DNA from 3 places in the Arthrobacter sp. 4R501 genome. Region 2 is predicted to be linked to each of the others. Evidence: predicted binding sites of a transcription regulator. Region 2 holds the regulator's gene; each other region holds the start of a gene.
The links. Region 2 encodes LexA, which represses DNA repair genes until DNA is damaged. Its sites were predicted from a motif close to TCGAACANNTGTTCGA; they were not measured.
Positions count from the first base shown of each region.

Region 1: a site for LexA is predicted at 7,498-7,513, ahead of CXR02_RS16110 (shikimate dehydrogenase). Genes of this name have one in related genera too.
Region 3: a site for LexA is predicted at 6,930-6,945, ahead of CXR02_RS03625 (DUF6504 family protein). Genes of this name have one in related genera too.

Region 1 covers NZ_PJIW01000016.1:67,602-77,351, forward strand. The annotation lists gene CXR02_RS16080 (thiolase family protein) at 1-312, opposite strand, end outside; gene pcaC (4-carboxymuconolactone decarboxylase) at 429-911, opposite strand; gene CXR02_RS22455 (alpha/beta fold hydrolase) at 908-1,726, opposite strand; gene CXR02_RS16090 (lyase family protein) at 1,719-3,179, opposite strand; gene pcaG (protocatechuate 3,4-dioxygenase subunit alpha) at 3,194-3,757, opposite strand; gene pcaH (protocatechuate 3,4-dioxygenase subunit beta) at 3,759-4,541, opposite strand; gene CXR02_RS16105 (bifunctional sugar phosphate isomerase/epimerase/4-hydroxyphenylpyruvate dioxygenase family protein) at 4,592-6,517, opposite strand; gene CXR02_RS16110 (shikimate dehydrogenase) at 6,517-7,398, opposite strand; gene CXR02_RS16115 (IclR family transcriptional regulator) at 7,535-8,350, opposite strand; gene CXR02_RS16120 (MFS transporter) at 8,584-9,750, shown strand, end outside.
Region 2 covers NZ_PJIW01000022.1:24,473-34,222, reverse strand. The annotation lists gene CXR02_RS18860 (SseB family protein) at 1-134, opposite strand, end outside; gene priA (bifunctional 1-(5-phosphoribosyl)-5-((5-phosphoribosylamino)methylideneamino)imidazole-4-carboxamide isomerase/phosphoribosylanthranilate isomerase PriA) at 144-890, opposite strand; gene CXR02_RS22475 (hypothetical protein) at 948-1,088, opposite strand; gene hisH (imidazole glycerol phosphate synthase subunit HisH) at 1,107-1,838, opposite strand; gene hisB (imidazoleglycerol-phosphate dehydratase HisB) at 1,835-2,461, opposite strand; gene CXR02_RS18840 (histidinol-phosphate transaminase) at 2,543-3,661, opposite strand; gene CXR02_RS18835 (LysM peptidoglycan-binding domain-containing protein) at 3,740-4,180, opposite strand; gene lexA (transcriptional repressor LexA) at 4,530-5,276, shown strand; gene CXR02_RS18825 (ATP-dependent DNA helicase) at 5,289-7,346, opposite strand; gene hflX (GTPase HflX) at 7,339-8,904, opposite strand; gene CXR02_RS18815 (class I SAM-dependent methyltransferase) at 9,343-9,750, shown strand, end outside.
Region 3 covers NZ_PJIW01000003.1:139,901-149,650, forward strand. The annotation lists gene pgsA (phosphatidylinositol phosphate synthase) at 1-327, opposite strand, end outside; gene CXR02_RS03610 (HIT domain-containing protein) at 317-904, opposite strand; gene thrS (threonine--tRNA ligase) at 925-2,934, opposite strand; gene CXR02_RS03620 (DNA polymerase III subunit alpha) at 3,051-6,539, opposite strand; gene CXR02_RS03625 (DUF6504 family protein) at 6,536-6,871, opposite strand; gene CXR02_RS03630 (hypothetical protein) at 7,026-7,415, shown strand; gene CXR02_RS03635 (chorismate mutase) at 7,489-7,809, opposite strand; gene CXR02_RS03640 (VOC family protein) at 7,829-8,251, shown strand; gene CXR02_RS03645 (SOS response-associated peptidase) at 8,275-9,024, opposite strand; gene CXR02_RS03650 (mycoredoxin) at 9,154-9,411, shown strand; gene CXR02_RS03655 (S-(hydroxymethyl)mycothiol dehydrogenase) at 9,494-9,750, shown strand, end outside.

The DNA.
Region 1 (9,750 bases), on a different contig from region 2:
GATCTGGCGCGAGGCGATGATCGCCGCGTCCAGCGACGACCCGCAGAGCCGGTTCACGCTGGTGCCGGGAATGGACACCGGGAGGCCGGCGAGCAGGGTGCCCATCCTGGCGATGTTGCGGTTCTCTTCACCGGCCCCGTTGGCGTTGCCGAACACCACTTCATCGATGCGCTCTGGATCAAGCCCGGGGGCGCGCTTCACGGATTCCTTGATCACGTGCGCAGCCAGGTCATCCGGGCGGACGGCGGCAAGGCCGGAGCCGAACTTGCCGAACGGCGTGCGAACGGCGTCGTACACAAAAGCCTGATTCATAACTCTTCCTCAAATTCTGCGCGGTTCCCAACTAGGTCGCAGTTAACGTCGTCATTCGCGCGAATGACGACGTTAACTGCCAGTTAGTTGGGTGGGGTGGCTAGTTGGGTGGGGGGCTAGTTTGGTGGGCCCGCGGGGGTGTCCGTCGATGCTGTGTCCGTGGCGGCGTTGTCCAAGTCGAGGAAGACCTGCTGGGCGGTCTTGAAGGCTGTGTTGGCGGACGGAACGCCGCAGTAGATGGCGGTCTGGAGCAGGATTTCCTTGATTTCGTCCCGGCTCAGGCCGTTGGTGATGGCCGCGCGGATGTGCATGGCCAGCTCTTCCCAGTGCCCGTGCGCCACCATCGCGGTGATGGTCACGGCCGAGCGCATCTGCCGGGTGAGGCCAGGGCGGGTCCAGATGCCACCCCACGCGATCCGCGTGATCATGTCCTGGAAATCGTCAGTGAATTCGTCCTTGTTGGCGTTGGCCCGGTCCACGTGCGCGGCGCCCAACACTTCGCGGCGGACCACCATGCCGCCGTCGTAAATTTCCTGGCTGGTGGCGTCCGGCTGGACCACGCCGTGCCGTTCTCCCCCGTTCGGGGCTGCGCCGCTCATTTGGCTGCCCCGCGGGATTCGCTCCAGGTGATGAGGGTCCGCAGCAGTTCGGCAACATGGGCGGGGGCTTCGGCCGGGGCCAGGTGCGCCACTCCCTCCAGCGTCACAGAATTTGCCGTACCGCCGCCGGCGGTAATGCCCTCAACGGTTTCCTGAGCCATCGACGGCGGTGCAACAGTGTCCGCCGCGCCGGCAACTGCCTGCGTGGGGACGGTGATTCTGCCGAGGTCGGCACGGACGTCGAAGCCTGCCAGGGCTTCGCAGCAGAAGGCGTAGCTGAAGCGGTCGGTGTCGCGGAGGGAGTGCAGGAGCCGGCTGCTCCGCTCGGGCTCACGGTCCATAAATCCCGGCGCGAACCAGCGCTGCGCGGAACCCTGGATCATCACGGGAGTGCCCTGGCTGCGTACGGTTTCGGCGCGTTCCAACCAGGCTTCGGGGGTGCCGATCTTGGCGCCGGTGCACTGGACGGACAGGCTCTTGAGGCGTTCGCCGTGCTTGATGCCCAGCTGCAGGCCGGTGGCGCCGCCGAGCGAAACCCCGGCGTAGTGGAAGGCTTCGCCGGGGGCGATCGAGTCCACCAGGTCCACCACCGCATCCGCCAGCCCGGCGACGTCGAACGTCTCGGTGGCGGCCGGCGAGACCCCGTGGCCGGGCAGGTCCCAGGCCACTATGTCGTAATCGTTGCCGAGCAGGGAGGCCGCCTCGGACCACAGGACGGTGGACGTACCCAGGGAGGGTCCAACCACCAGCATGGGACGGTCGCCAAGGGCCCGTTCGGGTGAAAGCAGAACTGCTTTCAGGGTCGGTTTAGCCACGGTTGGCTCCGTTCTGGGTGGGTGTTGAAAAGTCGGGGTAGGTGGCCAGGATGCGGCGCGAGATCTCGGCTGCCTGGCCCAGGTAGCTGGCCGGGTCAAGGAGTCCCGCCAGCTGCCCATCGGAAAGCGTCCCCGCCGGGACGGCCTCGCGGAGCAGCCGGCGGTAGGTAACGCCTTGTTCGGCGGCGGGCGCCTGGAGCGTCCGGTCCACCACGGCCAGCAGCTGCTCCTTGCCGCTGCGGCCACCCTGGTCGTCGAGCAGCGGGGCGACGGCGGCGCCCACCCCTTCGGCCAGGAGCAGCGGTCCGGCGAGGTCCAAGTTGCGGCGCATGGCGTCGGGGAAAACCTGCAGGCCTTCGGCGAGCTCCCGGAGGTGCCCGGCCGCGCCGAGTGCCAGGCGGAGAAGCTGGCGCAGGGCCGGCCATTCCGTGTGCCAGGCGGCGTCGGGGCGTTCGTCGTTGAAGTTGGCGGCGGCCAGGTGCAGCTGGGCCACCAGCTGGGGCGCCTGGAGTGCGGCGCTGCGGATGAGGACCGACAACACCGGGTTCTGCTTCTGGGGCATGGCCGAGGAGACGCCGCGTCCGGCGGCGCGCGGTTCGGCGAGTTCGGCCACCTCGGGCCGGCTCAGGAACAGGACGTCCGTGGCGATTTTGCCGGTGGCATCCAGCACCGAGGCCAAGGCATTTCCGAGGGATGTGACGGCCAACCGGTTCGTGTGCCACGGTGCCGGTGCCGCGGCCAGGCCCAGTTGCCGGGCCAGGGAATCGGCCAGGTCAAAGGGGCTGGTGGCGGAGCCGGCGGTCAGCACGGTTCCTGCAGCCAAAGTTCCGGCCGCCCCGCCGAACTGCACCGGGAACTGCACGTTGCCCAGCTGCCGGCCGGCGGCGGCCAGCCCGTGGAACCACTGCGCCGCCCGCAGCCCAAAGGTAAAGGGGAGGGAGTGCTGGGTCAGGCTCCTGCCCACGCCTAGCGTGTCCGCATGCTGTTCCGCCAAGGACGCGAGCGCCGCCGTCGTGCATTTCAGGTCCGCCAGCACCGCCTCCACGGTGTTGCGCGCGAGCAGCATTAGGGCCGTGTCCAGAACGTCCTGGCTGGTCAGCGAGGTGTGGACGGCCTTCACTGCGCCGATGCGGGCGCCGTCCAGCGCCGTGACATGCTTGCGCAGGTCTGCCAGCAGCGGGATGACGGGGTTGCCGCCGCCCTGGGCCCGGAGCGCGACGTCTGCTGCGTCGTAGCGTCCTGCCTCGGCGGCGGAGGACACGACGGCGGCGGAACCGACAGGCGCAAGGCCTGCCTTCTCCAGCACGGCGGCCCAGCCGGACTCGACGGCGAGGATCGCCGCCAGCACCGCGCGGTCACCGGTCAGCGCCGTAACCAGGGGCGACGCCGAGACAGGACTCAGCAGGCCGACGTCACCGTCCGCAGCTTTTCCGAGGTGGCCGGTACCTTCCATGCCGGCGACGTAAGTCACTGGAAGTCCAGGAAGACTGTTTCGCCCTCGCCCTGCAGGCGGATGTCCCACGTGAGTCCGCCGTCGGCATCGCGCCGTGCAATGAGGGTCTTGCGGCGCTCCGGGTCCAGGGAGCTGAGCAGCGGGTCCTTGGCGAGGGCTTCCTCGCTTTCCGGCAGGTATACGCGGGTGAAAAGCCGGTTCATCAGGCCGCGGGCAAACACGGCCACGGAGATGAAGGGGGCGGCTCCAGGTCCGGTAGGGCCCGGGTTCACGGTGGTGAAGGTGTACACGCCGGAGTGGCCTACGGACGCGCGGCCCCAGCCGGTGAAGGTGTAGCCGTCGCGAACCAGGGAGCCGGTCTGCTGCACGATCCTGCCGTCGGCATCGGGCTGCCAGATCTCGAGGATGGCGTCCGGGATGGTCTTCCCGGCGCCGTCATATACGGTGCCCTGAAGGCGGATGGAGCCGGGCGAGCCGGGCGCCAGGAGTTCGTTGTCCTTCTCGAACGGCAGGGCGTAGCCGTAGAACGGACCGACGGTCTGGCCGGGGGTGGGAACAAGCCGGGTGGTGGTACTCACGTTATTCCTCGTCTCCTGCTGCGCCGAGCGCCTCGTTTTCGGTCCAGGTCCGTTTGGAGCCGGTGAGGACGATGTCCCAGTTGTAGCCCAGTGCCCACTCGGGTTCCGTGAGATCGTGGTCGTAGCTGGCCACCAGCCGGTCGCGGGCGTCTTGGTCCACGATGGACTGGTAGATGGGGTCCAGTGGGAAGAGCTGGTCGCCGGGGAAGTACATCTGGGTGACGATCCGCTGGGTGAACTCCGTGCCGAACATGGAGAAGTGGATGTGGGCCGGCCGCCAGGCGTTGATGTGGTTTTTCCACGGGTAGGCGCCGGGCTTGATGGTGGTGAACCGGTACGAGCCGTCGGGGCCGGTGATGCAGCGGCCCACACCGGTGAAGTTGGGGTCCAGCGGCGCCGGGTGCTGGTCGCGTTTGTGGATGTAGCGGCCGGACGCGTTGGCTTGCCAGATTTCCACGAGCTGCCCGGCCACGGGGCGGCCGTCGCCGTCCAGGACCTTGCCGGCCACGATGATCCGCTCGCCCTGGGGTTCGCCGTTGTGCTGGATGGTCAGGTCCGCTTCCAGGGCGTGCACGTCCTGGTGGCCGAACGCCGGCGAGTACAGCTCGATGGTTTCCGGGTCCGCGTGGTGCAGGCTTTTGGTGGGGTGCCGCAGGATGCTGCTGCGGTAGGGCGCGTAGTCCAGCCGGGGCTGGGTCTCGGCCGGGGCGCCGTCCTTGAGCGCCCGCGCGTAGGCATCGCCCATGGCGTTAATCTCTGCACTGAGATCCTGCTGTGTCTCCACTGCGGCCTCCTTTTCTCTGGTTGTTGCTGCTGAGTGGTGGTGGTGCTGTCTTACCGGTGCTGCAGGTGGTCGTACTGGACTGCGTGGCGCACGGGGGCGTTGGGGGCGCCGTAGCCGTCGTAGGCCCCGCGGCGTTCCACCATTTCGAAGAACACACTGCCCACGGTGGCTGTGTAGAAGTGGAGGAATTCGCCGTCCGCGTCCCGGTCGTACAGGAGGTTCAGGTCCTGCAGCGTGACCAGGAAGTCCGATGCCAGGCCGAAGCGTGCGTCCAGGTCCTCGTAGTAGTTCGCCGGGATCTGAAGGAATTCCAGGCCGCGGGCCTTGCAGTTCCCGGCAGTGGCCACCAGGTCATCCACGGCGAAGGCGATGTGTTCCTGGTAGGACCTGCGCTGCTGGTTCAGCGGCGCAAGGTTCAGCACCAGCCGCACGGCGCGGTCCCCGGTGGCCATGACCTGCGAGCGGACCAGGCCGGTGGGGCTCGGCACTTCCGCGAACGGCTGGGGCTCCAAGGCCAGTGCGCTCGTGTAGAAGAGGACGGCCTCGTCGAAATGCTGCCACGGCTGGGCCAGGTTGACGTGGTCGATCACGGCGGTGGCTTCGGCGGCGGGCTTTTCCAGACCCTCCCCGAATTCACTGGTCCAGGCTGCGGTGCCGTCCGAGGTGCCCTGGCACAGGAAGATCTCGGTGGAGTCCGGGGCGGCGAAGCCCTGGAACACCTCCTCGTTGGCTTGGCTCTTGCGCGGGACCGCGGGGGCCTTAAGCTGCTGGGCGCGGGCGGCGGCAATCACCGGGGAGGCGACGTCAAAGCCCAGGGCGGCGATGGCGGGCGACGCATCCCCCGCTGACGTGTCCCCCGTTGAATCGTCCCCATTTGCCGGTGCGGCCTCGTTGATGATCACTCGGGCGTGGCCCAGGCTCCAGAGCTGCACGTCCTTGGTGCGGTGCCGGCCGGTGAACTCGAAGCCCAGCTGGCCCAGGACCGTTTCCAGCCCTTTGGTGTCCGCGGCCCTGACTTCGGCGAAGTTGTAGCCCGCCGGTTCAGCTACCTGCGGGAGCGTGGCCAGTTCCATGGGATAACGACGGCGGCCGGGGGCCACAGGACCACCAGCAACAGTGCCAGCGGCACCCGTGCCCGTCTCACCGTCGGAAGCGGCACTCAGCCACTTGGCGCTCTGTTCCTCCAGCCAGATGAGCGAGCGCATGGCGTCGACGGCGGTGCGCTCCACGTCCGACTGGCGGAAGACGTCGTTGAAGATTTCCAGCGACACCGGGCCGCTGTACCCCGCCCGGACCACGTGGCCCATGAACTTGGCGAGCTCGAACTGGCCCTCGCCCGGGAACACCCGGTAGTGCCGGCTCCAGGAGAGGACGTCCATGGAGAGCTTGGGGGCGTCCGCCACCTGGACGAAGAAGATCTTGTCCGGGTTGAAGGCCTCGATGGGGGCGGTGTCCCAGTTGCGGGACAGGATGTGGAAGGAATCCAGGCAGGTGCCCAGGTTGGGGTGGTCCACGGCTTCCACCAGCTTGTGGGCGTGCTCGTAGTCGTTGACGTATTTGCCCCAGGCCAGGGCCTCGTAGGCCACCTTGACGCCGTGGTCCCCCGCCAGCGCAGCCAGCTGGCCGAGCTGTTCCACCCGGAGGTCGTCGCTGTCGATGCTGGCAGTGGCCACATTGGAGCAGACCAGGACGGTGTCCATGCCCAGCCGCGCCATGAGCTTGAATTTGGCTTCGGCACGCCGGAGGTTGGCGGCCAGGAGGTCTTCGGACACGCTGTCGAAGTCGCGGAACGGCTGGTAAAGATCCAGCGTGAGGCCAAGGTCGGCCGCCATCTTGCGGACGTCCTCGGGCGTGAGCGGCGACGTGACCAGGTCCTGCTCGAAGATTTCGATCCCGTCAAAGCCGGCGATGGCGCAGGCCTGCATCTTTTCCTTCAGGGTGCCGGAGAGGCAGACCGTAGCGATTCCGGTGCGCATCAGGCAGCCACCTCTTCCTTGGCCACGAGCTCCAGGAAATGGCTGCGCATGCGTTCCGCGTCGGCTTCCAGCCCGGTGAAGATCCGGAAAGAATCCGCCGCCTGCCCTACGGCCATGCGGCCACCGTCCAGGACCTCGCAGCCTTTGGCGCGGGCGCCGCGGACCAGTTCCGTATCGATCGGACGGTAGACGATGTCCGCCACCCAGTGCCGCGTTTCCAGCAGGTCCAGGTCTAGCGGGACGCCCGGGTGGGCGGCCATGCCTACGGGGGTGCAGTGCACCAGACCGTCGGCCAGCGGCATCAGCTGCGGCAGCTCCGCCGTCGTACGCGCTGTGACGGTGCTGCCCGGGAAGACGCCGGCGAGCTCTGCTGCGCGTGCCGCGCAGCGGGCGGGGTCCACGTCCACCAGGTCCAGCGCCTTAACGCCGGCGGTGAGCAGCGCGTAGGCGACGGCGGAACCGGCACCTCCCGCGCCAAGCTGGACGACGCGGTCCAGCCGCGCGCCCGGTAGGCCGGAGGCAAGCGCGGCGGCGAAGCCGGAGAAGTCGGTGTTGTGGCCAATGAAGCGGCCGTCCTCGATGACCACGGTGTTGACGGCGCCGAGCCTGAGGGCATCCGGCGAGACCTCGTCCAGGTGCGCCAGCACAAGCTGCTTGCACGGATGGGTGATGTTCAGACCGTTGAAGCCCAGGCTGCGGGCACTCTTGAGCAGGTCCCCCACGGCGTCGCCGGAAAGTCCGAGCTCCAGCAGGTCAATGGGGCGGTAGAGGTAGCGCAGGCCCTGCACATCGCCTTCGCGTTCGTGCATGAGGGGAGTGAGGGACGGCATAACGCCGTCGCCGACCAGTCCCACAAGGTAGGACTCAGTTCGATTGCTCATCCGGGCAGCTCCTTTGATACGGCACCCGGCGGGCGGCGGCGCTCAAGGCGTCCGCGGCGGTCGGGTGATAGGGATTACAGTACAACACTTGTTCACTTCTCGCACGCATGTTCTACATACGAACATCTTCGAGTTTTTACCGTTGCGGCAAGCGCGCGGCCAGCTCGGCCGCGGCGTCCTGCAGCAGGGGCACATGGGCCAGCAAGGCTTCCATGCTGAGGCGGAACACGGGAACGGCGGTGGCCAGGGAGGCGAAGGCGTGGCCCTGCGAATTGAGCAGCGGCACGGCCACGGCGCGCATGCCGCTCTCGTTCTCCTCGTCCATCACGGCATACCCCTGCCGGCGCACCTTCTCGATTTCGGCGCGGAAAGCGGCACGGTCAGTGATGGTGTGTTCGGTGAGGGGTTCCAGCTCGAGCTCCTCAATCAACGCGTCACGCTCCGCATCCTCGGCAAAAGCCACCAGCGCCTTGCCCACGGCTGTCGCATGCAGGGCGCCCAGATGCCCGGGATCGCTGGTGACACGGAAGGTCTGCGATCCGTCCACCTTGTTGACGGTGAGGTGATGGTGGCCGTCGCGGACGCTGAGGATGGTGGCCTCCCCCGTCTGCTCGGTCACGCGGCGCAGGACCGGCAGTGCCGTGCCGGCAAATCCGTGATGGTTGGAGACCCGCTGTCCCAGCTGGAAGATCCGCAGGCCCAGGTGGTAGCGGCGGCCGTCCGGCTCATAGTCCACAAATCCGTCCCGCGTCAGGGATCCCAGCAGGCGGTAGGTGGTGCTGAAGGGGAGGTCGGCGCGGCGCGAGATCTCCGCGGCGCTGGCGCCACGCGGCTCGTCACCCAGGAGGACCAGCAGGCCCAGGGCCTTGCCCACCATGTCCGTACGGTCACCCTTGGGCGTCTTTGGCTCAGCGGCGACGTCATTGGGCGCTGTGGTTTGATTCACACTCATAGGTCGATATTGCCACATCGTGGCAACTATTTCTAGATGGTGATTATTTTCTTGACAAGTGACTGCGCTCACAGCCATCATTGCTATATCGCACAAGTAGCTCCCACCATGTGGCTACTCGTCCGGGTCTTTCAACGGACTCCAGCCGCACCGCACCAAGCCTCCACTCAGGCAGCTGCGGCTGCGACCCTCCAGATCCATCCGCGACAATGTCGTCACATCTAAGGAAATCCATGAGCCAGACACTTCCGTCCGCCGGGCCGGGCACTGTTGCCCCGGCCGGGACGCCAAAGAAAGCAGCCCTCGCCAGCTTCCTGGGCAGCGCCGTCGAATACTACGACTTCTTCATCTTCGGTTCCGCGGCCGCCCTGATCTTCCCCACGGTGTTCTTCCCGGACGCCGGGGCCAACGCGGCCGTTATGTCCTTCGCCACCTTCGGCTTCGCCTATGTGGCACGGCCGGTGGGCGCCGTCATCCTGGGCCACTTCGGTGACCGCGTGGGCCGGCGGAAGGTCCTGATGTTCACGCTGCTGCTGATGGGCGCCTCGACGTTCCTGATCGGCTGCCTGCCCGACTTCAACACCGTGGGCTGGTGGGCTCCGGCCCTGCTGGTGCTGGCGCGGCTTTGCCAGGGCCTCTCCGCAGCGGGCGAGCAGGCCGGCGCCTCGTCCATGACGCTGGAACACGCACCGGACAACCGCCGCTCCTTCTTCACTTCCTGGACCCTCACCGGCACCCAGGGCGGCCAGATCCTCGCCGCGCTGGTCTTCATCCCCGTCCTGGCCCTTCCGGACGAGATCAAGTACGGCATCGGCTGGCGCATTCCGTTCTGGCTCAGCGCAGTGGTAGTGCTGGTGGCATTCTTCATTCGCCGCACGCTGCACGAACCGCCGGCCTTCGAGGAAGCCCAGAAGACCGCCCAGATTTCCAAGCTGCCCGTTGCCGACCTCCTCAAGGACCACTGGCGCGATGTGCTCCGCGTGGTCTGCTGCGCTTTCATCGCCGCAGTCTCCACTGTGTTCGGCACCCTGGCCATCACCTACGCCAAGACCGTGGCAGGGGTGGACGGCACCACCACGCTCTGGCTGGTAGTCGGCGCCAACCTGGTGGCACTGGGTACCCAGCCTTTGTTCGGCAAGCTCGCGGACCGGATCGGCCGCAAGCCGGTCTTCATCTACGGCGCCGTGGCCAGCGCCATCCTCACCCCGGTGTTCCTGCTCAGCCTGGAATCCGGCAGCATCCCGCTGATGTTCCTCGCAGCGATCGGCTTCTTCTCCTTCGGCTACGCAGCCTCAAACGCCGTCTGGCCGTCCTTCTACGCCGAAATGTTCAGCACCAGGGTCCGGTTCTCCGGCCTGGCGATCGGTACCCAGCTGGGCTTCCTGATGGCAGGCTTCGCC
Region 2 (9,750 bases):
CTCCGGCCTTCCCACGGCTGGCCGGCCGAGTCAGTACGGCCGCCCGCGCCCGCCAAAGCCGCCGCAATGTGTCCGGGCAGATGGCGCGGCGGCGGCGATTCCGCAGCCGGATCGGCGTTGTGCGTGCTGTCCACGGAAACTGCCTAGCGGCGGCCGGCGACGTCGAGGGCTTCGGGGAGCGTGAAGGCACCGGCGTACAGCGCCTTGCCAACAATCGCGCCTTCCACGCCCAGCGGCACCAGGGAGCGCAGCACTTTCAAGTCGTCCAGGCTGGAGATGCCGCCGGAGGCGACCACCGGCTTGCCGGTCTTCTCCACCATCTGGCGCAGGAGTTCAACGTTGGGGCCCTGCAGTGTGCCGTCTTTCGTAACGTCAGTGACAACGTACCGGGAGCACCCGGCTTCTTCGAGCCGGCCCAGGACCTCCCAGAGGTCGCCGCCTTCTTTGGTCCAGCCGCGGCCTGCCAGGGTGGTTCCGCGGACGTCGAGGCCGACGGCGATCCTGTCGCCAAAGCGGTCGATGGCACTGCGGGTCCACTCGGGGTTCTCCAGCGCCGCCGTGCCGAGGTTAACGCGGGCCACGCCAAGGGCCAGCGCCGCCTCGAGGGATTCGTCGTCCCGGAGTCCGCCGGAGAGCTCCACCTTGATGTCGAGCCGGCCCACCACTTCACGGAGCAGCTCGGCGTTCGACCCCCGGCCGAACGCGGCGTCAAGGTCCACCAGGTGCACCCATTCGGCGCCCTGCTCCTGCCAGTTGAGGGCTGCCTCCAGCGGTGTGCCGTAGCTCGTCTCGCTACCGGCCTCCCCCTGGACCAGCCGCACGGCCTGTCCGTTTACGACGTCGACGGCGGGCAGCAGTTCAAGAACCGGCAGATCAGTTGCGGTGGTCATCTCAAATCCTCTTGGGTGTTGGGTTGCTCGTGGAAGCGGAACTGTTGAATGTGTGAGCTATGTTCCAGGAAGCGTCAGGAGGTAGGCGGCCAGCAGCGCCATCCCGGCCAGGACGTAGAAGCCCACCTGGGTCCAGAGCGGTTTGTGCTGCTGCCTGAAGGACAGTGCGCCGCCCACCAAGAGGCCAGCCAGGCCCATCAGGACAATCGACCACATCTAGGCGGCGTCCGTGGCAGCTGGCTTGCGAAGGCCGTCCACCCAGTTGCGCAGCAGCCGTGCACCGGCGTCGCCGGATTTTTCCGGGTGGAATTGGGTAGCGCAGAGCGGTCCGTTCTCCACTGCGGCAATAAAGCGCGCGCCATGCTCTGACCAGGTCACCAGGGGCGCAGTCATCCGCGGCTGGATCACGTCGAAGTTCCAGTCCTGGACACCATAGGAGTGAACGAAGTAGAAGCGCTGGTCCGCGACGCCGGCGAAGAGTTTGGATCCTTCCGGAACGTCAACCGTGTTCCAGCCCATGTGTGGCACCACCTCGGCGGGAAGGAGTTCCACCTTGCCCGGCCACTCCCCCATGCCTTCAGCTTCTGTCCCGTGCTCCACCCCGGCCTCGAACAGGACCTGCAGGCCCACGCAGATTGCCAGGACCGGCCTGCCCCCGGCCACGCGCCGGCCGATCAGCCGGATGCCGTCCACGGCCTTGAGCTCGCGCATCACAGTCTCGAACGCGCCGACCCCGGGTACTACCAAGCCGTCGGCATTAAGCACGTCCGCCGGCTTGGAGCTGAGGATGACCTCGGCTCCTGCCCGCTCCAGGGCGCGCACGGCGGACCGGACGTTTCCCGAACCGTAATCCAGGACAGTGACCGTGGGCTTGCCTTCGGGCGACACAGGCTTCTTGCCGGTGGCCGGATCAATGACGGCGCCGTCCCGGAGAATTTGGCCGCTCACAGGGCACCCTTGGTGGAGGGGATTCCCTCCACGCGGGGATCGGGCTCGACCGCAGCACGCAGGGCGCGGGCGAAGGCCTTGAACTGCGCTTCCACAATGTGGTGCGGGTCGCGGCCCGCGATGACGTTCATGTGGAGGCAGATGCCGGCATGAAGCGTGATGGCCTCAAAGACGTGGCGGGTCAATGACCCCGTGAAGTGGCCGCCGATCAAGTGGTACTCCTGCCCGGCAGGCTCTCCGCCGTGCACCAGGTAGGGGCGGCCGGAGACGTCGACGACGGCGTGCGCCAGGGCTTCGTCGAGGGGCACGGTGGCCTCGCCGAACCTGCGGATCCCGGCCTTGTTTCCCAAGGCAGTGCGCAGAACTTCACCGAACGTGATGGCGACGTCCTCCACCGTGTGGTGGACGTCAATGTGGATGTCACCGGTGGCTTTGACCGTCATGTCAATGAGCGAGTGCTTGCAGAGCGCCGTCAGCATGTGGTCGTAGAACGGGACAGACGTGTCGATGTCCGAAACGCCCGTGCCGTCGAGGTTAATCTCCACGAGCACTGACGATTCACTGGTGGCACGCTCCATGCGTGCGGTCCGGGGCGCGGCAGCGTTCGATCCGGTGAAGCTCATGGTCATATGTCCTTTAGGCGAAGTCAGTGGTGCGAAAGCGAAGGAGATGTGCCGGCGCGCGGCGGCGCCGATACTTCAAGTTTAGGCGGGCAGCCTGGCCTGGCTGGCCAGGATGCGTTCCAGCGACGTCAGAAAGGCTGTGGTCTCCGTCTCAGTTCCCGCCGTGACACGCAGGTGGCCGGGGATGCCGACGTCGCGGATGAGTACGCCGTCGTCCAGCAGCCGCTGCCAGACGTCATGGGGGCTGTCGAGGCCGCCGAAGAAGACATAGTTCGAATCGGAGGCGGCAGGTTTGAGTCCCATTCGCGTCAGCTCGGACACGATGCGGTCGCGCTGCTCCTTGATGTCCTCGACGTCGGCCATCAGCGCAGTGCGGTGCTGCAGGGCGGCGAGGGCTGTTGCCTGGGTGATGGCCGAAAGGTGGTACGGCAGCCGAACCAGGCGCAGAGCGTCCGTGACTTCAGGAGCGGCGGCCATGTAGCCCAGGCGGGCGCCCGCGAGGGCGAACGCCTTGCTCATGGTGCGGGACACAATGAGGCGCTCCCGGCCGGGCAGCAACGTAAGGGCGCTGGGCGTTCCGTCGTGGGCGAACTCGTGGTAGGCCTCGTCAACGATGACGATGGTCTGGCTGGCCTCGCCGGCCTCGTACACGGCCTCCACAACATCCAGGCCCAGGCCCGTGCCGGTGGGATTGTTCGGCGAGCAGAGGAAAACGATGTTGGGCTGAAGCTCTTTGACCTGCAACGCGGCCGATTCGGCACTGAGTCCGTAATCGTCGGCCCGCTGCCCGACGAGGTACCCGGTGTCCGTGCCGCTGGCCAGGAGCGGGTACATGGAGTACGTGGGCGGGAATCCCAGCGCCGCGCGCCCGGGCCCGCCGAAAGCCTGGAGAATCTGCTGGAGGACCTCGTTGGAGCCGTTGGCCGCCCAGATGTTGGTCGCATCCAGACCGTGGCCGAGATACTCGGCCAGCGCTTCCCGGAGTTCGGTGAATTCTCGGTCCGGGTAGCGGTTGAGGCCCGCCGCGGCTTCCGTCACGGCCACGCTGATCGCGGCACGTACGTCCGCCGGGACGCCATGGGTGTTTTCGTTGACGTTCAGCAGGATAGGTACATCCAGCTGCGGGGCACCGTACGGGGTCAGTCCGCGGAGGTTGGTCCGGAGGGGAAGTCTGTTCAGACGCTCTAGCTGGTCATTCACCTGAACAGTTTAGGTCCGAAGCAGACGGCCGGAAAATGTGACGGCCTGCGGCGGCACACGCCCGAGCCTGCAGGCTGTTTACCTGATGGGGACGAAGAGTTGCTGTCCGGGGACAACGCCCCCGGCGGAAAGGTTGTTCAACTGGGCAATATCCGCGATGACATCACGGGGATCACGCTCGGGCGCCACCGCACTGGCAATCGCCCAGAGTGACTGGCCGGCCTGCACCGTGACCGAGACTGTTGGCGTTAGTGACAGGTCGGCGGCAGAATCGGCGGCCCTTGCCGGGGCGTTGAGGAAACCAGCCAGGGAAAGCAGGATTGCGGCAAGGATCACCAGCGGGATGCCGATGAGGACAATCCGGCCCCTGCGGGTCAGGCGCAGCGGCGGCAACGGTTCCCTGCGCTGCCTTGGCGCCGAACCCGACGTCGAAACGGGTGCGGACCACTGCCGCGAAGTGAGGTCCTGCACGGAAATTAACTGCGGACGCGAGTCCTGCGAAGCAGATATAGCTGACATGAAATGAGCCCTCCTGGACCATACTGTGCTGCCCGGCGCGCCCTCCGCGTCCACTTGCCGGCACCGGCCTGAGCCGTCCATAAATTCGAATATTCGAATCCGCAAGCAACGAGTAGAACACATGTTCGAACTTTGCTTCTTCATTTTTAGCACTTATCAACGAATATTGTCGAGACTCGCTAGAACAAATGTTTGAAAAAGCCCTGTGGCTGGCCTACGTTTGGATCAAAGAACAACCACCTCTGTAGTTGATCAGCAGGGTCTGACAATCAACTCCGACACCAGCCCCGGGGCGTTCCAGGCACCAGCGGCCGGAGCGGAGCCGGGCAACCGAAAGGCATTGGCGAAAATGGCAGCACCAGCCGCCGAGGGCAAGGCGACACCGCAGCGCCGCCAGCCCCCACGAACCCCCAAGGGGCTCACCGCCCGCCAAAAGAAGATCCTTGAAACCATCCAGCGCTCGGTGAATGACAACGGCTATCCGCCGTCGATGCGTGAAATCGGTGACACCGTGGGCCTGGCGAGTTTGTCGAGCGTGACCCACCAGCTCTCACAGCTGGAGAAGCTGGGATACTTGCGCCGGGACCCCAAGCGTCCGCGCGCCATGGAAGTCCTGATGCCGTTGACGCTTGACGGCGGGTCCACTAAGTCGAACGGGACAACCAAGCCCTCACTCCTGCACGGCATCGGCGGGACGGTCACCGAACTTCCCTCTGCCATGGACACCGCCATGGTGCCGTTGGTGGGCCGGATCGCGGCCGGCGGGCCCATCCTTGCTGACCAGGTGGTGGAAGATGTGATGCCCCTGCCCCGTCAGCTCGTGGGCCAGGGCGAGCTCTTTATGCTGCGCGTGGCCGGCGACTCCATGGTGGATGCTGCCATCTGCGACGGCGACTGGGTAGTGGTCCGCCGGCAGGCAGACGCCTCCAACGGCGATATTGTCGCGGCCCTGCTGGACGACGAAGCCACCGTCAAGACCTTCCGCCAGCGCGACGGCCACACGTGGCTGTTGCCGCAGAACACCCAGTACGAGCCCATCCTGGGCGATCACGCCACAATCATGGGCAAGGTCGTCTCGGTCCTCCGGTCGCTATAGGACTGCGCGCAGTCAGGCGCCCTTCCGGGCCAGCCTTTCCAGGGCGGCGAACGCCGTTTTGCGGTCCGTGGTGGGCCAGAACGGCGGCAGAGCGGCGCGGAGGAATCCGGCGTAGCGTTCTGTAGCAAGCCGGGAATCAAGCACGGCCACCACGCCTTTGTCTCCGGTGGAACGGATCAGCCTTCCCGCGCCCTGGGCCAGGCGGATGGCCGCCTGGGTCGCCGATACCGCCATAAAGCCGTTTCCGCCGGCCTGCGCAACGGCGCGGGACCGTGCCGTCATCAGCGGGTCATCCGGCCGTGGGAACGGAATGCGGTCGATCACCACCAGCCGGCATGATCCACCGGGAACATCAACACCCTGCCACAGGGACATGGTGCCGAACAGGCAGGTATCGGGCTCGTCCGCGAACTGCTTCACGAGGGCCGTCATGGTGGAGTCGCCCTGGCAGAGAATGCTGAGGCCAAGCCGGGGACGCATCGCTTCAGCGGCCTCCTCGGCGGCTCGACGGGACGAAAACAGACACAGGGCGCCGCCGCCGGACGCGCGGATCAGCGCCTCAAGTTCATCGAGGGCCTCCGGCGACGCCCCGCGGCCTGGCTTGGGGAGGTGCCCTGCGACATAGAGGATCCCCTGTTTGGGATAGTCAAAGGGCGATCCGACATCGATCCCGCTCCAGCTGGGCGCGCCCTCCCCCACCAGTCCCAAGCCGCCGGCGGTCGGTTCAAAGGCTGAGCCGATGGCCAGGGTTGCCGACGTCAGGACAACCGTGTGGCCGGCGAACAGCCCTTCGCGGAGCTTGCCGGCAACGCTAAGCGGCGCGATGTTGACCAGGACCGGCGCAGACTCGTCGGGCTGCGCATAGCCCTGTTGCGGATCGAAGGAACTTGCGCGCGAAAACCACACCACTTCGCGGTTTTCACGGGCCACGATCAGCCGCTCGCACAGTTCGAGGATCAGCATCAGGCGTGAGCGCGCGAGCTGCCGCCCGCCGTCGGCCGTTTGGCTGCCGTCCCCCTTGGAATCGGACAGTGCAGCGCGGCAGGCCTCACGCAACTGGTCCACACAATCCAGCTGTTCGTCGTTGAGGCCATTCGGGAGCAGCCCGTTGGGCACGCCGTCCAGGGCGAGTTCCAGGTTGGCGGCAGCTGCGTTGAGGGCATCCACGGTGATGGCCGTGTGTTTCCGTGCGCCCGACGCCGCAGCGTGGACCATTGCCACGGAGAGTTGCCCCGACACCGCACCGGTGACCCGGTCCTGCAGTTCGTGGGCCTCGTCCACCACCACAACGTCGTACTCGGGAAGAACTGCCAGGCCTTCAAAGGCGCTGACGGCGAGCATGGCATGGTTGGTGACCACAACGTCGGCCTCGGCGGCGTCGTGGCGCGCCAGTTCGCTGAAGCATTCGGCTGCCATGGGGCATTTCTGGGCCCCAAGGCATTCCATGGACGTCACTGAAACCTGCCGCCAGGCCCGGTCTGTTACTCCGGGAAGCAGTTCATCACGGTCGCCCGTGGTGGTCTTCTCCGCCCACTCGCGCAGTCGCACCACTTCCTTGCCGAGTTGGGACGGCTGCCCGCCCAAGGCAGCGGCGAAATGCGGGACGCTGGTGTCTTCGCCGAGGGAGAACAGCTGGCCCTCGGCGGGTTCCTCGGAGGGGAACCCGCCTTCGAGCTTGTGCTGGCACACATAGTTGGAGCGGCCCTTGACCAGGGCCACCTTGACCGGGCGGTCCAGGGCAGGGGTGATGGTCTTCAGCAGCCGGGGAAGGTCGCGGCCCACAATCTGGGTCTGCAGCGCAAGCGTGGCCGTTGACACCAGGGTGGGTTTGTTGCTCACGAGCGAGTGCGCAATGAGCGGAATCAGGTAGGCCAGGGACTTTCCGGTCCCCGTTCCGGCCTGAACCAGGAGGTGGTCGCCGGTTTCGATGGCCTTGGCCACCTGCCTGGCCATTTCGTGCTGCCCGCTGCGGCTTTGACCGCCCATGCCGGCCACGGCGCGGTCGAGCAGTTCGATCACGAACTCCTCGCCGGCCGTACCTTTGACTTCCCCCGCCGCAACCTCAGTCATGGTTGATGAAGGATTCCAGTTCAGCCGCAAGGCCCTCGCGCACCATTACCAAGGCGCGGGTACCGTGCTCGCCGTGATCCAGGCTCAGGATCTCGGCATCGGTCTCGTGCAGTTTGCTGATCAGGTCACCGCGGTCGTAGGGAATCAGGAGCTCCAGCTTCACGCCGGGCCGCGGAATCCCGTCACTGATGGCCCGCAGCAGTTCGGCGATCCCCTGCCCGGTGCGGGCCGAGACCACCACGTGGCGCGGCTCGCGCTGCTTGAGGCGCTCCACCACAAACGGATCAGCGGCATCGGCCTTGTTCAGGACAATGATCTCTGGCACCTTGCGGGCATCCACTTCGCTGAAGACCTTGCGGACTGCAGCAATCTGGCCTTCCGGGTCCGGATGGGACACGTCCACCACGTGCAGGATCAGATCCGCGTCAGCCACTTCCTCCAACGTGGAACGGAAGGCCTCCACCAACTGCGTGGGCAACGACCGGACAAACCCCACGGTGTCCGCGAGGGTGTAGCCGAGGCCATCGGAGGTTTCGGCCTTTCGCACGGTGGGATCCAGGGTGGCGAAGAGCGCGTTCTCCACCAGCACGCCGGCGTCGGTCAGCCTGTTCAGCAGCGATGACTTCCCGGCGTTGGTGTACCCGGCAATCGCAACGGAAGGCACTGAATTACGACGGCGGTTGGCCCGTTTGGTTTCCCGTGCCGGCTTCATCGCCGCGATCTCCCGCCGTAGCTTGGCCATGCGGGTCCGGATCCGGCGGCGGTCCAGTTCGATTTTCGTTTCACCGGGTCCGCGCGAACCCATGCCGGCGCCAGCGCCGCCCACCTGGCCACCGGCCTGGCGGGACATCGATTCACCCCAGCCACGCAGTCGTGGCAGGAGGTATTCGAGCTGCGCCAGTTCCACTTGGGCCTTGCCTTCACGGCTCTTGGCGTGCTGGGCAAAGATGTCCAGGATCAGGGCCGTGCGGTCAATGACTTTGACCTTGACGATGTCCTCAAGGCTACGCCGCTGGGACGGTGCCAGCTCGGCATCCACCACAACGGTGTCAGCCCCGGTGGACATCACGATTTCCTTGAGCTCAAGGGCCTTTCCGGAACCCAGGAACGTGCCCGGGTCCGGTTTGGCACGGCGCTGCACCATCCCGTCCAGGACTTCCGAGCCTGCTGTTTCGGCGAGGGCGGCGAGCTCACGCAGGGAATTCTCCGCGTCCGCCAAGGTGCCTTCGGACCATAGCCCGGCCAGCACCACACGTTCGAGGCGCAGTTGCCGGTATTCGACTTCGGTGACGTCTTCGAGTTCCGTGGACAGCCCGGCCACGCGCTTCAGTGCCCGGCGTTCCTCCCGGTCCTGCTGGTCGCCGTCGTAGCTGGTGTGTTCGTCGTCCAGGCGGGAGATCGCCTGAGCCCTGCCGAACACGGCCTTGTCACCGTCTGCGGCGGTGACGTTCCTGGCCGGTACGTCCTTGGCGAGAATCCGGTCGATGACAGCTTGGATCTCCTCGGGACTCATGTCCTGGGCTGCTGGATCGGAACCGGTGTTGGGCTGGCTGGTCATGGTCTCCTTTGAAGTTTCGGCATTTTCAGAATAGTGCCGATCGTTGGTCAGTGGTGAAGTATTCGCGCTGGGCTGACGGCTTGCAGTCATCCGGGCCTCCTGGTCTGCTGCGCGCCGGCCGGGACCGGGCAGCGCAGGGAGTCTTCGCATCCGGGGATGCGTGGAGTGGTGGAAGCGCGGGCAAACAGCAAGGACCGGCGGCGGCAGATCGCTCGAGTGTTGCCCGGCGGCATAACAGGTACGGAAGACCTGGTATGTGGCGCACTTGCGGAAGGTTAATACCTGCATCGCTGCGGGGCACGGCTTCGGAACGGGCGGCGTCCGGGAGGGACACCGGCCGTGCCGGCTACTCGAAGATCAAGAACATGGGTCCAAGATTAGCAGAAGCGGTGCCCGCGGTTTCGCATTGTCCACCCCGGCCAACTAATCTGGCCAGTTATGGAGTCCGCACACTATTTCAGCGCATCGCCCGCCGGGCCGTTCACCCGCAAGCCGCTCACCGTGGAACTGGCCGGCGAAACGCGCACGCTGCAGACGTCCGGCGGCATCTTCAGCCCCGACGGCATCGACAAGGGGACGGCGGTGCTCCTGGCCGAGGTCCCGGCCCCGGACCCCACAGGTAACCTCCTTGACATCGGCTGCGGCTGGGGGCCCATTGCCCTGACCCTCGCATTGCGGGCGCCACACGCCAAGGTCTACGCCGTGGACGTCAATGAACGCTGCATCACACTGACCAACGAGAATGCGGCCCTGCTGGGCCTGGGCAACGTGCTGGCCAGCACGCCGGAGGCGGTGGACCCGGACCTGCGCTTTGACACGATCTGGTCCAATCCGCCCATCCGGATC
Region 3 (9,750 bases), on a different contig from region 2:
CCCGGTGAAGAACCAGATGGCCACACCCGCGAACAGCGCGCCGTCGGCGATCCTGTCCAGGGTGGAATCCAGGAAGTTTCCCCAGCGGCCGCCGGTGTCCCGCAGCCGGGCCATAATGCCGTCAAGCACGTCCGAGAAAATGAACGCGGTAATGAACAGGGTCCCCCACCAGAGCTGGCCGAGGGGGTAGAAGACCAACGCACCCACCACCACCCCGGCGGTTCCGATGACCGTCACAGCATCAGGGGAAACACCGATTTTCAGGAGCCAGCGCGCAAGCGGAGTGAAAAGCGCGGTGAAAAACCCGCGCGCATGCCTATTCAGCATCCGTCTCCCCGGGCCAGGCCTCTGCAACCTGTTGGCGGACTTCATCCAGGGTCTGCGTGATGGCCTTGGTCTGGGCAATGATGGGGAAGAAGTTGCCGTCCCCGCCCCAGCGCGGCACGATGTGCTGGTGCAGGTGCGCGGCGATTCCTGCCCCGCCCACTACGCCCTGGTTCATGCCGAGGTTGAACCCGCCCGGGTTCGCCACCTTGCGCAGGACCCGCATGGCCGTCTGGGTGATCTCCGCAAATTCCGCGGTCTCTTCCACCGTGAGGTCCGTGTAGTCCGGGACATGCCGGTACGGGCAGACCAGGAGGTGCCCCGGATTGTAGGGAAACAGGTTGAGGACCACGTAACAGGTCTTGCCCCGGTAGACGATCAGGGCTTCCTCGTCAGTCCGGCCCGGACCCACGCAGAAGGGACAGTCGTTCTCGTTCTTGAACTGGTGCTGGCCGCCCTTGATGTAGGCCATCCGGTGCGGAGTCCACAGGCGCTGGAAAGCATCCGGCACGCCCGCGAGCTCAAAGTCATCTGTCACGCCGGCATCCCCTGGATAGCCTGCGCCTGTGTTCTCCTGCACCGTGTTCTTATCCGTTTCCGCTAGCTGGTCCGGTTACGGACGGCTTCCGTGATTCGCTTGACGGCCTCGGCCACCGGCACGCCGTTGTCCTGGCTCCCGTCACGGAAACGGAAGGACACCGCGCCCGCCTCGGCGTCGTCGCCGCCGGCGATCAGGACAAACGGGATCTTGTCCTTGCTGGCGGTGCGGATCTTCTTGGGGAACCTGTCTGAGGACGTGTCCACCTCTGCGCGGATGCCCGCCGCCTTGAGCTGGTCAACGACGTCGAACATGTATTCGTTGAACGTTTCGGCTACCGGGATGCCCACCACCTGCACGGGGGAAAGCCACGCGGGGAACGCGCCGGCGTAGTGCTCGGTGAGGACACCCATGAACCGCTCGATGGAACCGAAGAGCGCACGGTGGATCATCACAGGACGCTGGCGCGTGCCGTCGGCTGCCTGGAATTCCAGCTCGAAGCGTTCCGGGAGGTTGAAGTCCAACTGGATGGTGGACATCTGCCAGGTTCGCCCGAGTGCATCCTTGGTCTGGACGGAGATCTTCGGGCCGTAGAAGGCCGCGCCGCCCGGATCCGCGACGAGTTCCAGGCCGGATTCCTCAGCCACTTCGGCGAGTGTCCGGGTGGCTTCTTCCCAGGCTGCGTCTTCGCCGACGTACTTCTCCGGGTCCTTGGTGGACAGCTCCAGGTAGAAGTCGTTCAGGCCGTAGTCCTTCAGCAGGTCGAGCACGAACTTCAGGGTCTTGGTGAGTTCGTCCTTCATCTGCTCGCGGGTGCAGTAGATGTGGGCGTCGTCCTGTGTCATGCCACGGACCCGGGTCAGGCCGTGTACCACGCCGGACTTTTCGTACCGGTAGACCGAACCGAATTCGAAGAGACGCAGGGGCAGTTCGCGGTAGGACCGTCCACGCGAGCGGAAGATCAGGTTGTGCATGGGGCAGTTCATCGGCTTCAGGTAGTAGTCCTGGCCGGGCTTGCGAACGGTGCCGTCGTCGTTAAGTTCCGCGTCCACATGCATGGCCGGGAACATGCCTTCCTTGTACCAGTCCAGGTGGCCCGAGACTTCGTACAGGTGGCCCTTGGTGATGTGGGGCGTGTAGACGAACTCATAGCCGGCGTCGACGTGGCGCTGGCGGGAGTAGTCCTCCATCTCCTTGCGGATAATGCCGCCCTTGGGGTGGAACACCGGCAGGCCGGAGCCCAGCTCGTCAGGGAAGGAGAACAGGTCAAGTTCGACGCCGAGCTTGCGGTGGTCGCGCCGCTCGGCCTCGGCGATGCGCTCCTGGTAAGCCTTGAGCGCGTCCTTGGTGGGCCAGGCGGTGCCGTAGATGCGCTGCAGCTGCTGGTTCTTCTGGTTGCCCAGCCAGTACGCGGAGGAGGACCGGGTCAGGGCGAAGGCGTTGGAGATGAGCTTGGTGTTGGGCAGGTGCGGGCCGCGGCAGAGGTCGCACCAGACCGTGGTGCCCTCTTTGCGCTCGACATTGTTGTAGATGGTGATGTCGCCGGCGCCGACCTCGACGTTGACGCCCTCGCCGGCTTCGGCGGCGTTGTTCTTCTTGCCCAGGAGTTCGAGCTTGTAGGGCTCGTTCTTCATGGCCTCGCGGGCCTCGTCCTCGCTGACCACGCGGCGGACGAACTTCTGGTTCTGGTTGACGATCTTGAGCATCATCTTCTCGAGGGTCTTGAGGTCCTCGGGGGTGAACGGTTCAGCGACGTCGAAGTCGAAGTAGAAGCCGTCGGTGATGTACGGGCCGATGCCCAGCTTGGCGTCCGGGCGCAGCTGCTGCACGGCCTGGGCCATGACGTGGGCGGTGGAGTGGCGGAGGACGTCCAGGCCGTCCGGGGAATCGATGGTGACGCCCTCGATCTCGGCGCCCTCGGGCAGCTCCTGGTCCAGGTCCTTCAGCTCGCCGTTGACGCGGGCAACAACAACGTCGCGGCGCTCAAAGAAGAGTTCCGCACCGGTTGTCCCGGTAGTCACCTTGGTCTCTTCGCCATCGACGATGAGGGTGATCTGCTGGGCATCTGACACGGGTGTCTCCTATTCAAAGTTTTAGGCTTCATAGCTTGCGGCGTACGGGGACCACAGCCAGCCATCGTCAATGCTATCGGTTTCCCGGGAGGCCGACCAACGGGACCCGCGGCCGCTCAGCCGCCCATTCCGGTAATCGCCAGGCTTCGGCTGATCCCGTCCAAAGGATGCGGCACATCGGTGCTCTCCACCCGATCCGCCGCGAACGGCAGGGATTCCACCCGGCTCAGGTCCCAGGCCATGCTGGCGCTCAGGCTGATTCCCCGGGGACCTGTCCGCCGGGTGGTGCCCCGGATCAGCAGAAGCCTGGTGCCGAACAGCAGCAGCCCCGCCTGTTCCTGGGCTTCATGGAAGAACACGGAGTCGACGCAGCCGGTGCCGTCGTCGATGCTGATGAACACCACCCGCCGGCCGCCGCGCATGGGCGGTGTCTGGGTGGCGATGCGCACCCCGGCCACCAGCACCTCGGTGCCGTTGCGCAGGCTCAACAGTTTGTCTGCAGTGGTGACCCCCAGCCGATCCAGCATGGGCCGGTGGCTGTCCATCAGGTGCCCGCTGACATCAATGGCCATCAGGTCCAGTTCTGCCCGGACGTTTTCCACTAGGGTGGGCGCGGGAAGCCCGGGCTTGACGTTCCGCAACTCCACATCCCCCAGCGGCAGGGACAGCTGCCCGTCCATGATGTCGAGGCCCTTCCGGGTACCGCCCGCGGCCTGGAGCTGCTGCAGGTGCTGGACGAGGTCCGCGCGGTTGGCGGCGCCTCCCGATTCACGGTGCAGGGAGTCAAAGGCTCCCAGCTGGGCGAGCCTTTTGATGCTTGGCTTGCTCAGCCTGGACCGGGCACGGAGGTCAGCCAGGGAGTCGTAGGGCTGGCCGGCGACAATCCGCTTGAGCTCGGTCCCGGACAGGCCATAGATGCCGTTAAGGCTCAGCCTGATCCCCAGCTTGCCGGCGTCCGGCCCGTCCGTCACCCGTTCCACCCGGTACTCGGCATGGCTGTGGTTGATGTCCAGCGGCAGGATGGGGATGCCCAGCCTGCGGGCCTCGGCAACCAGCAGCCGTTTGGGGTACATGCCGGGATCGTGTTCCCACAGCCCGGCCAGGAAAGCCTCGGGGTGGTGCGTCTTGAGCCACGCGGACTGGTAGGTGGGAACGGCAAATGCCGCACCGTGCGCCTTGCAGAAGCCGAAGCTGCCAAAGGCTTTCAGGGTCCCCCAGACCTTGTCCACCACTTCCGGGGTGTACCCCTTGATCCGGGCTTCCCTGCGGAAGAACTCTTCCACTTTCAGCTCGTGGACCTCGTTGCCGAGCGCCCGGCGGAACTCATCCGCGCGCGCCAGGCCGCAGCCGGTCATCACGTGGAAGGTTTTCAGGATCTGTTCATGGAAGACAGTGACGCCATGGGTTTCCTGCAGCACGGGTTTCAGGTCGGGGTGCGGGTAGACCTCCGGTGCGAAGCCGTGCCGGTGCTCCAGGAAGGGCCGCACCATGTCCGATTTCATGGGGCCGGGCCGGAACAGCGAAATGTCGATGATGAGGTCATTGAACTCACGCGGCGCCAGCTTGCCGATCAGTTCACGCTGGCCGGGTGACTCGATCTGGAAGCAGCCCAGGGTGTGGGTGCTGCGGATCAGTTCGTAGGTTGGTTCATCATCCAGCGGCACGGCGTTGAGGTCGATGTGGCCGTTCTCGGCGATGTAGTCCGGCCCGGTCCCGTCAGGACCTGCAGGGTGGGCCCCTGCCGCCACCACTTCCGCTTTGGAAGGATGGATCCGGATGACTTCCCGGACGGCAAACGCCATGGCGCTCTGCATCCTGACCCCCAGGACATCAAGCTTGAGCATGCCCATGGGATCCATGTCGTGTTTATCGAACTGGCTCATGGGCAGCCCCAGCCCGCTGGGCTGCACCGGGGTCCGGTCAAGCAGCGTGGCATCGCCCAGGATCACCCCGCAGGGATGCATGGAGATATGGCGGGGCAGGCGGTCCAGCCGTTCCGTGAGGTCCACCAGCAGGTCAAGCTGCTGGTTTTCGGCGAAGTCCCGTTGTTCCACCCGGCCGGCGAACTCCCGCAGCTCAGGTTTCTCAACCAGTGCCTCACGGAATTTCCGGGCCGAAAAACGCCACAGCTGCTTGGCGATCTCACCGACGTCGTCATCGTCCATCCCCAGGGCCATCCCGGCGTCGCGGACTGCACCGCGTGCGCGGTACCCGTTCTGCATGCTCATCAGCGTGACGCGCTCGGAACCGAAGCGGTCAAAGATCCGCCGGTACACGTTGTGCCGTTCGGCGCTTTCGACGTCGATGTCGATGTCCGGCAGCGTGGCCCGGTCCCGGGACAGGAAGCGTTCGAAGATCAGGTCGTGTTGCAGGGGGTCCACCTGGCTGACATCAATCAGGTAGTTGACCAGGCTGGAGGCCCCGGAACCACGGGCGGCTGCCCTGACCCCCATGTCCATGATCATCCGGGAGACCTCCGCGACCGTGAGGAAATAGGAGGAAAACCCGAGGTTCCTGATGATTCCCAGCTCGTGCTCCAGCCGCGAGCGCATGTCCTTGTGGGCTGAGCCTGATATTCCGGGGAACCGCCTGCTGATCCCGGCCTCACAGCGCTGCACCAGTTCATCGTGCGGGTCCTGGCTGATGCCTATGACCGATGCCTCGGGGACCACCGGCTGCTTCCAGCCCATGTCAGTCACCGGGTCAATCCGGCAGAAGTCGGCGAGCGCCTCGGTCTGTGCCATCAGCTGTTTGAGGTCCGCTGCGCCATACCCTGCGGCGCGGATGATTTCCTTGCCGAGCTGAAGCATCTGCGCTGAGGATTTGAGCCAGGCCTGCCCGTTGGGCTGGAGCAGCGGTTCGGCCGCGAGTTCGGGGAGTGACTTCAGCGTCCGGGCGGAGTCGAGCACGTCAGCTGTGGCGGCGCCGTCCTCTGCGCAGTAGCGGACGGCGTTGGTGAGCACGGCCGGTACGTGGTGTTCTTCCGCGAGTTTGAGCATTCGTACTGCGTGGGCGGTGCTCAGGGGCGCTCCGGGGGCAGTGAGCTGGGAAACGACTTCCGCCACCAGGGTTCTTGGGGGCATGGCGTCCAGCCAGCTTTTGAAAAGGGTGCGCGGACGGAGGTAGCGGCGGCCGCTCATGGCCCGTCCGACGTCGGAATCCGGGCCGATCAGGACCGTCAGGACCGGTTTCAGGGTTTTGGGGTCGAGCGTGCGGGAGGCGAGTTCGGCGCGGGTGACCGCCACGGGCACCGCTCCCCCGGCTTTGCCGGAGGTGCGGGCATGGGCATCGGACACCAGCCGGCACAGTGCGCGGTAGCCCGCCCCGTTGTTGTGGCCGCGGGCGAGCACCACTACCCTGCCGGCGAGCTGGGTGCGGTGGTCGCCGTCGTCGTCGAAAACCGCAAGGTCCACCCCCACGATGGGGTCGATGCCAGCTTCCATGCAGGCTTTGAGGTGTTTGATGGTGCCGTAGAGGCCGTCCCGGTCCGTGCAGGCGAGCGCGGTTGCGCCGTCCGCGGCGGCAACCTGGGCCAGTTCGTCGGGCCAGGCAACGCCATAGTGTGCGCTGAAGGCCGTGGAAACGTGAAGGTGGGAGAAGCTCATGCTGTTTGTGGCCGGAGGGCGTCGTGGATCCGCAGGAGCCTCCAGCGGCCGCTGCCGGTATGCCGGCTCAGGTCCAGGGTGAGCGGCTCTCCTGCATCCCGGGGGCCGGCACCCCGCGGGTCCGCCTGCACTTGGACGCGCCAGATTTCGTGGTCCACCAGCCCCGGCCCGCTGCCGAGCGGCGCACGGCGTTCCTCGGCCCACCACTGCCGGCGTTCATACCACCGGACGGGCTCGGCGCACACCGTGTAGTGCCGTCCGGCCCACTGGAGGTTCAGCGGCTGGCCGGCGGGGGTGCAGACAACGTCCACGGACTCGCTGAACATACCCATGGTCGCCTCCCGGAACTGAACGGAGCTGCTGCAAAATGCTGATGCAAAAGCAAGGTATTCGAATACATGTTCGAATACCTTGAGTCTACGACGACGCTCCGACAAAACCTAGACAGGGGTGGACGGACGGGCAGCAGGGAGGCAGGATTGTGGCATGAGCACCAATGACGCACTCCTCAAGCACGTAAGCATCAAGGCCCAGGACGAAAAGCTCGTGGCAACCTTTGATATCGACGGCAACATACCGGGGGCAGGTGCGTACGTAGTGGGACTGGTGGCGGCGAGCCCTGATTACTCATCGCAAAGACGCTTGGGCATTGAGTTCATGAACGGGGAGGCCATTGCCTTCTACTCGTTCAGCCATGACCAGAGCGCCGAGGAAAACTATGATCTTGGCGGCGTGACGCACTCGGGCAGCACCATCACCGGCAACTTCCCCGTCGCGGCCGTCCATGGCCTGGGCAAGGGCCACATCATGTCGGCCTTCAGCGAGGCTGACGGCAGGGAGTTCCAGTCGGGCGTCGCCGTCGACGAAGCGCTCTAAGTCGACGAAGCGCTCTAAGGAACACCGGGGCAGGTGCTGCCGGAACCGTGTCCGGACAGCACCTGCGGCAGCGTCAGCTGCTTTCTTTGTGGACCTTCATTTCGAGTTCGATGAACCCCGAGATCATGGCCCGGTAGGTTGATTCCACGATGTCCGGATCAATGTCCTTCTTTTCCGCGGCGGCCCGGACATGCTCGATCACCCGTTCCACCCGGCCGGGGGCGCGGACTTCAGCGTCGTCCCCCTTCAGGGTTCCGGCGATCCGGATCAGGCGTTCACGCCGAGCAATGAGGGTGACAATCTGCTCGTCAACTTCGTCTACCGCAATCCGAACAGCTGCGAGCTGTTCTTTGTCGGCCAAAGCGTCCCTATCGTTTCCTTGAATTGTTGCCATCTTCTGACAGTATCGAAGCATGCAGCCCAGAGTCGACTTCATCTCACTAGGCGTTCGCAGTGTTGACGCCTCCCGCCGGTTCTACGCGGAGGGCCTCGGCTGGCCTGTCCACCGCGAGTTTCCCGGTGATGTGGTGTTTATCCAGGTCAACCACGGCCTCATCCTTTCCCTGTGGGACGCCGCGCAGATGCACGCCGAGGCCGGGGTAGGTGCCCCCGGCCCGGTCCCCTGCATTACGCTCAGCCACAACCTGCCCAGCACCGAGGCGGTGGACCGGGTCATGGCGGAAGCGGCATCGGCCGGGGCCACTATCGTCGCCGCGCCGGTCACCCAGCCCTGGGGCGGGTACAGCGGCTATTTCGCCGATCCGGACGGTTTCCGCTGGGAAGTTGCCTACAACCCCACGTGGACAGTGGACGACGCCGGCAAGGTCACCGTTTAGGGGCATGTCGCCCGAGTGCCGGTTTAGAACAAGGCTTCCACCGGCCGGATCAGTTCCGGGGAGTTGTTGCGTACGTTGCCCACCTCGGTGCCGACCGAATCCACAAGCCAGTCGGCCGCGACTTCCTTCACGTGGGCCCGGACCAGGTCCACGAGGAAGGCGGCGTCATCGATCTGCGGGTCGATCCACGACGCCATGGTGGCCCGGTCCATGGGCAGCGGCACGCGGTCGTGCAGGGCGGTGAGCTTGCCGAAAATTGTGGACTCGGCACCGGGCGGCGGGGTGTCTGCCGTCAGGATGGATGTGGAGAGCATCCACCGTCCGGGATCGCTCTCGGCCTTGGACGGATCCTTCCACCACTCATACAGGCCCGCGAACACCAGCCCGCTGCCTTTGCCTGGATGAACGTAGTAGGGCTGCTTGGCTTTGCCGGTGCCCTGCTTCCATTCGTAGTACCCGTCCGCCGGGACAGCGCAGCGCCGTGACTTCACGGCCTTGCGGAAGGCCGGCTTCTCCAGCACCGTCTCGCTCCGCGCGTTGATCATCTTGGGGCCGATGCCCGGATCCTTCGCCCAGGACGGCACCAGGCCCCAGCGGGCCACATGCAGCTGCCTCACGGGGCCGTCGTCGATCAGCCGTTCCAGGACGATCGGGACAGCGTCGGTTGGCGCCACGTTCCAGGACGGGGGAAGGTGCACCTCCTCCTCCAGCTGGGCATCAAAGTCGGCCAGCAAATCGCCCACGGCCCGTGCCATCACATAGCGTCCACACATGGCTCCAGCATGCCATCAGCGTTATCTACTGTCATCCGGCGCCGCATCCGCCGGGCCGGCTCAGGGAATAGCCCGCCTCGGGTTACCGTTGACGGGAACGAACCCCCTCAACGATTTCAGGAGAGCTCCGTGGACTTTACCCCCGAGAACGGCACCATCACCATGTTTTCCACCACCTGGTGCGGCTACTGCAACCGGCTGAAGAAGCAGCTGGACGCGCAGGGCATCGGCTACACGGAAATCAACATCGAAGAAGTGGAGGGCACAGCCGACCTCGTGGAGAAGCTCAACGGCGGCAACCGCACCGTCCCCACCGTGCTCTTCCCGGACGGCACCGCCGCCACCAACCCTTCCGCTGCCGAGGTAAAGAGCCGCCTCGCAGCCTGACCACGCCAGCTCGTGTGGTAGACAGAACGGGACCAACATCCGTGTTGGTCCCGTTCTGTCTATCTGCATGAGGGAGCCTTTCGTGGTCCATAAAGTCAAAGGTGTCGTAGCCCGCTCCAAAGGGGCCCCGGTCACTCTGGAGACCATCCTGGTCCCGGAACCGGGCCCGGGCGAGGCTCTGGTGGACATCCTCACCAGCGGCGTCTGCCACACCGACCTGCACTACAAACTGGGCGGCATCAGCGATGACTTCCCCTTCCTCCTGGGCCATGAGGCCACCGGAGTGGTCAGCGCCGTGGGCCCGGACGTCACGAACGTCGCCCCGGGCGACCGCGTGGT